Regions from separate parts of the Paenisporosarcina sp. genome, predicted to be linked through region 2. Evidence: a T-box and tRNA genes for the amino acid it is inferred to sense, from the RefSeq annotation. Region 2 holds a T-box; the other holds one or more tRNA genes.
The links. A T-box is a leader RNA that pairs with one kind of tRNA and senses whether it is charged. The one in region 2 lies ahead of leuS (leucine--tRNA ligase), so its partner is inferred to be a tRNA-Leu.
Positions count from the first base shown of each region.

Region 1: it encodes a tRNA-Leu, which carries the amino acid that the T-box ahead of leuS (leucine--tRNA ligase) is inferred to sense. The anticodon was not compared.

Region 1 is NZ_JBYNRN010000015.1:290-3,715, forward strand. Features, by position in the region: gene AC3EA5_RS06790 (hypothetical protein) at 1-60, opposite strand, end outside; gene AC3EA5_RS06795 (hypothetical protein) at 32-289, opposite strand; gene AC3EA5_RS06800 (YolD-like family protein) at 663-863, opposite strand; tRNA gene AC3EA5_RS06805 (tRNA-Leu) at 1,280-1,366, shown strand; partial or broken gene AC3EA5_RS06810 (transglutaminase-like domain-containing protein) at 1,681-2,103, shown strand; gene AC3EA5_RS06815 (hypothetical protein) at 2,147-2,575, shown strand; gene AC3EA5_RS06820 (hypothetical protein) at 2,596-2,799, opposite strand; partial or broken gene AC3EA5_RS06825 (transposase) at 3,276-3,426, shown strand, end outside.
Region 2 is NZ_JBYNRN010000012.1:37,311-40,736, reverse strand. Features, by position in the region: gene leuS (leucine--tRNA ligase) at 1-2,360, opposite strand, end outside; T-box leader at 2,415-2,635, opposite strand; gene AC3EA5_RS03485 (3-hydroxybutyrate dehydrogenase) at 2,682-3,426, opposite strand, start outside.

The DNA of each region.
Region 1 (3,426 bases), on a different contig from region 2:
AACATTTGGAGATAGGGCAAAGAGAACTAATTCAGAATGGGATAAAATCCGATTCATCATCAGATTCTAAATCACCTATCATATATTTAAGAGTACTGATTTCACTATTTACTTCAAGCATTTCAGAAAACACCGTATTTAGTTCACTCATCTTTTCAATAAAATATGTTGTAATAAAAGGATGACTATCATGCAATTTGACTAAAGTATTTTGATACGTTTCCTTTAGTTTTTCAAATCGTAATTCCACTTTTGCAAGGTGTTCCTTGTACTGTTCAATATTCCCCACAAAACCATCCCCACTCCAAATAATCTTCTGAATTATCAATTAACCAAATGTTATTAGACTACTAATAACTAAGGTCGATCTTTGAGCTAATAACGTCAACCCATCAGCAAATATCTCAGGATGCTTAAAGAAAAACAAACACAAAACCAACCCCATACAACTCCACAATATTTTTTTCATTCTATCATCTCCTTCCAACGATTATACGATTAAATAGGTAATTTGTCACATTTTTGTATAATCGTAATTAGTCCATTTTTGATGAACCTTCGATATCCTTCATTAGAAACCACTCACCATCTACCATAAACTTACCCTTGAACTGGTCTACTCGCTCCACAATGCCGACCAAAATCAACTCTTCTAATGGATGTTACATTTGCAGAGTTATCTCCTTACGATTGCTTAGAGAGTCAGCTACAGCCTGAGACACACTTTCCCACTCCTGCTCATCAAGGTCAATCCGTGATCGTTTCTTTTGCTCATGAGCCAAATCATTTAAGGATTGTTTATGTTCAGGTAGCATCATTCTGGATGATTCCCACAATCCATTTCCTTCAAGTTTCTTTGCCATGATCACACTGTCCTCATATTATTGATAACTTTATTATATAAGAACATACGTTCTATACACAATATTGACTTTATAAATTACCATTTCTCCTAAAGTGAATTGTCTTAAATTTGACGAAACAGCATTAATCAAAAACGGCTTCCCTCAAATGAAGGAAGCCAGCTATACTTAATTCATTTTATAATCACAAATCGACTTAACAGAAATCACAAACTGGTCACTAGATTCTCGAATTTCCACAAACATAATAACAACTAGCTTCCCATCGGATATGATGGAACCCTGATTTAACATATATTGAACCACTAGACTAATTTAATTCCACACCACTTTACTTCTCTATTAGAACCGTTTATACTACACTATATTGTTCGTGATAATTGAGTGTCAAAATGGAGAAATCCCTTATAGGACGTGCGGTCGTGGCGGAATTGGCAGACGCGCTAGATTCAGGTTCTAGTGGTGTAACAGCCGTGGAGGTTCGAGTCCTCTCGACCGCACCAACTATACACTTTCAAGGGTTCTGGATAGCTATTGCGCAAGCAGGCTGACCAGAACTCTTTTTTGTTTTCTTAGACCACTTTCTCTCAGTCCGTACAAAGGCACTGATTCAGGAAGTGTTTTTTGTTTTATGAACACAAATGACGCATATCGTATTTTTTTAAGAAATCTCCGTTCTATTGTACCATATTACATTTCATTATTCAGTCATTAATACTCCTATAATTAACTATGGTTAAACATATTTAGAACTAAAATTTGTATTTTAATTCATTTTAATGCATAGTAATTCCGCTGAATCAAATAGATATTTGAGGTTACATGTGCCGCATCGGAAGTACTACTCTATAAAGAAGGTATTTGTTACGCCAAATCAAATTTATTATGCACTCTATTGAGAAGCAAAGGCATTCCAACGGGATTTTGTTATCAACGACTAACTATCAGGGACACACAAGATACGGGGTATTGCATCCATGCTCTAAGTGCCGCTTATATCAAAAGTATTGGAAGATGGATACGCTTTGATGTCCGTGGAAATAAAGCTGGTATACATGCAGAATTTTCGTTAACGGAAGAAAAGTTAGCTTTTCCTGTACGGGAAGAATACAACGAAATTGACTATTTAATGATTTATAATCAGCCTAACTCAGAAACGATTGAAGCACTCAAGCAAAATACAGACACCATACATATGTATCTTAATGGATTGCCATTCAGCCTGCAGCTTCTTTTTTAATGAACTAAATAAACAAAGCAACTGGTAGGAGGGGGAAAACTTCTTGCATCCAATTACAGTCATAGAAATTACAATGTCTACCGTTTTTATCATTATTATTTTTGTAACCGCATTATTATTGCCAAAAAAAATCAGGAAATTGAATTTAATAATCGCATCTTCAATAACTGTAATATTGTTTTTACTCTTTGCAATTCGTCCCTTTTGGGTTGATCATCAAGTATCCAAGAAGACTGAACAACTAAATTATTATCTTGAGAGAAAATATCCTAATCAACAGTGGAAAATTAGCCGTAACATCGGAAAACAATATAAACCTTATCACTTAAACGTTAAGTTTGAAAACGAAAAAGGTTGGACTTATACTTACTCCGTGGTAAATGGAAATAATATTTGCCAAAGTGTTTGGACACCACCAGAAGGAAAATTTCCCGATGAAGGGAACCATTTTGAAAATAATCATTGTGAATAAGCGATAGTAATGAAAACAAACTAGAAGAATAAACGATTAATACTCTCATTTATTTTCTTTTCTGAACTGTCTCTGACAGCAAGACCTTGATCATAGGCTTTGTTCAATTCTTCAGCGATCTTGTCTGCTAATTTAATATCGACCAGTCCTTTTATTATCTCTTTTCGGCCAACGACAATATCCCATTTTTTCTCTATGATATTCAGTTTAACTTCATAACGCATCGAAATATTACCTCCATATAGGCTAGAATTTTAATGTAAGGCTCTTATTGTATTTGTTAGACTACTCTCAATCTTTAATCTCAATTAATTTTATTAGAAAATCTCCTTGCTCAATACTCATCCGCTTCTTCTCTTGCGTGTAATCCCATCCATTCACTATTGCATAATTGATTAAAGTAACACAGGTATCAGGCTTATTAAGATTAAAAAACCATGAACCTTGCCACGAGAAATAAACTTCAAAAAAAGATGTTTTCGTATTATAAGGGTACACTCGAAAACAAACCGACTTATTCTTGGTAATTCATTGATTATACAATGAAACCGAAAACCACTAACCATAACTTTCTTTAATCGCTTTCTAAATGGTTTCAATCTCAAGACCACCATTCTCTCAACTGGATCGGCTACATTAAGTTAGACAGAAAAAATAAGGGCTAGTAGAATAGAGAGATATACGGAGGAGCGGATCTACTATGCCAAAACAAAGACGTACGTTTACAGCAGAGTTTAAAAAACAGATGGTTCAACTATATGATAATGGGAAAACAAGGGCTAGCATCGTTCGGGAATATGAATTAAGTGCAACCGCTCTGGATCGTTGGATTGCGCAAAGTCAGAACTCGG
Region 2 (3,426 bases):
TCTTTACCTTCAAGAATTTCTTTTACTTTTTCATCAGCCAAAACAGCTTTTTCAAGTTCGTCTTTTGTAAGATCTTTGCTAACGACAATCTTCGTTCGAACCTTACCGTTAACTTGAATCACCATTTCGATTTCATTTTCAACTAATTTAGATTCATCATATACCGGCCATTCCACATATGAAATTGTTTCAGTCCCACCAAATTTTTCCCACAATTCTTCAGATAAATGAGGGGCTACTGGTGCTAGTATTTGAACAAATCCTTTTGCATATTCCATTGGTACTGATTTCGCTTTATAGGCTTCATTTATGAATACCATCATTTGAGAAATGGCTGTGTTAAAGCGGATTCCTTCATAGTCCTCTGTCACTTTTTTAACAGTTTGATGATAGACTTTTTCTAGCGTTCCGTCATTAGAATCGACGATTTTATTGCTAACAGTACCGTCTTCATTCATAAACAAACGCCAAATGCGATCTAAAAAGCGACGAGCGCCATCTAAGCCATTTTCAGACCATGCGATTGATGCATCTAGTGGTCCCATAAACATTTCGTATAGACGTAATGTATCTGCACCATGACTTGCTACGATATCATCTGGGTTCACGACATTCCCTTTTGATTTAGACATTTTTTCGTTATTTTCACCTAAAATCATGCCTTGGTTAAATAGTTTTTGGAAAGGTTCTTTTGTATGAACTACCCCGATATCGTACAACACTTTGTGCCAGAAACGAGCATATAACAAGTGAAGCACAGCATGCTCTGCTCCTCCGATATAGATATCCACAGGTAACCATTGTTTAATCAATTCTGGATCTGCAATTGCTTGATCATTCTTAGGATCGATATAACGCAAGTAATACCAGCAGCTTCCTGCCCAGTTTGGCATTGTATTCGTTTCACGACGACCCTTCATACCTGTTTTCGGATCGACAACATTTACCCATTCATCAATTTTTGCAAGTGGTGATTCACCAGTTCCACTCGGTTTGATATCTGTTGCTTTCGGTAGAATTAAAGGAAGTTCAGATTCTTCAACAGCAGTTATTGAGCCATCTTCCCAGTGAATCACTGGAATCGGTTCACCCCAATAACGTTGACGACTAAATAACCAGTCACGCAAACGATATGTTACTTTCTTTTCACCTGTACCGTTTTCTTCAAACCAAGCAATTGCTTTTTCAATCGCTTCTGTTTTTTCCAATCCATTCAAGAAGTCCGAATTGATGTGTGGACCTTCACCAGCGTAAGCTTCTTTTTGAATATTGCCACCTTCGACCACTTCAACGATTGGTAAATTAAATTGCGTAGCAAATTCATAATCACGCTCATCATGTGCTGGTACCGCCATGATTGCTCCCGTACCATACGTTGCAAGAACATAATCAGCAATCCAGATTGGCATCTTTTCACCATTAACCGGATTTACTGCGTATGCACCTGTAAATTCACCAGTTTTGTGTTTTGCAAGATCCGTTCTCTCTAGATCACTTTTCAATTTAACTGAATCGATGTATTTAGAAACTGCTTCTTTATTCTCAGAAGTCGTAATCTCTTTCACTAATGCATGCTCTGGTGCAAGAACTGCGTAAGTAGCTCCAAAAATTGTATCAGGACGCGTTGTAAAGACTTTGAATGAATGATCTGTATCGGCAATGTTAAATGTTAATTCTGCACCTTCAGAACGTCCAACCCAGTTTCTTTGCATATCTTTAATGCTATCCGGCCAATCCAAGTCATCCAAATCTTCAATTAAACGATCTGCATAAGCTGTGATTTTCAACATCCACTGTTTCATTGGGCGTCTTTCTACTGGATGTCCTCCACGCTCAGATTTCCCGTCAATTACTTCTTCATTCGCCAAAACAGTCCCTAAAGCCGGGCACCAGTTTACAGCTACTTCGTCAACGTAAGCTAATCCCTTTTTATGAAGCTGAAGAAAAATCCATTGCGTCCATTTGTAGTAGGACGGATCCGTTGTATTGATTTCACGGTCCCAGTCATACGAAAATCCAAGTTCTTGAATTTGACGTTTAAATGTTGCAATGTTTTTCGCTGTAAATTCAGCAGGGTCATTTCCTGTATCTAAAGCATATTGCTCTGCAGGTAATCCGAATGCATCCCAACCCATCGGATGTAATACATTGTATCCTTGCATGCGTTTAAATCGGCTTAAAATATCGGTTGCGGTATAGCCTTCTGGATGTCCTACATGTAACCCTGCACCTGAAGGAAAAGGGAACATATCTAATGCGTAAAACTTCGGTTTAGATGCGTCTTCCCCTGTCTTAAAAGTATGATTTTGCTCCCAATAAGCTTGCCATTTTTGTTCGATCTGTTGATGATTAAAGTTCATGTGTTTTCCTCCTTTTGAAAATAAAAAAACTCTCGTCCCAATAGTCAAAAAAGACTAAGGGACGAGAGTTATACGCATACTCCCGCGGTACCACCCAAATTAGCAATCATACAATTGCTCAACTTGTTTCCTTAACGCGGAAAACGGCACCGGTTACTATTCCTTCACCAATGCTGACTCCAAGGCGAGTTCGATAAATTGTGATACTGACTTTCACCAACCGTCAGCTCTCTACAAACACAAAATTATTTACTATTCCTCTTCACGGTCAAACACTATTGTTTTTTCATTGTAATCGAAGTATGGAAAAAGCACAAGAATTTATTGAACAGTATATCCACCATCTAAGACGACAGCTTGCCCCGTCATTCCTTTTGCCTGTTCACTCGATAAGAATAGAGTCAAGTCAGCAATTTCTTTTACATCTAATAATCGTTTCTGAGGAACTAACGGATAGATAACTTCCTCTAAAACAGACTCAAGTGGAACTTTACGCGTAGTCGCTAAATCTTGAAGCTGATTGCGAACAAGTGGCGTATCTACGTACCCCGGACAAACGGCATTGACCGTAATTCCATCCGCTGCTGTTTCTAGCGCAGCTACTTTTGTTAGGCCAATGACACCATGTTTAGCAGAATTATAAGCTGCTTTACCTGCAAATCCAACTAATCCATTAATTGAAGCCATATTAATAATTCGTCCAAAACCTTGTTTTCGCATATGTGGAAGAACATTTTTCGTGGCAATAAATGGAGCTGTTAACATGATCTTAATGAGTAATTCAAAACGTTCAGTCGGGAAATCCTCAAGCATGGCAACATGTTGCATCCCAGCATTGTTGATTAAAATATCTAGTCGACCAAAATGAGCAATTGTTGCATCAATTGATTGAATAATATCTTCTTCTTTTGTAACATCGCATTTTAAACCAATCGCGTCAGAACTTAGAGATGCAGCAGCTTCTTTCACTTTTTCTTCATTCAAGTCTGTTAAGACAACCTTTGCACCTGCTTTAGAAAATTCACGTGCAATTTCAAAACCAATTCCTTGTGCAGCACCTGTTATA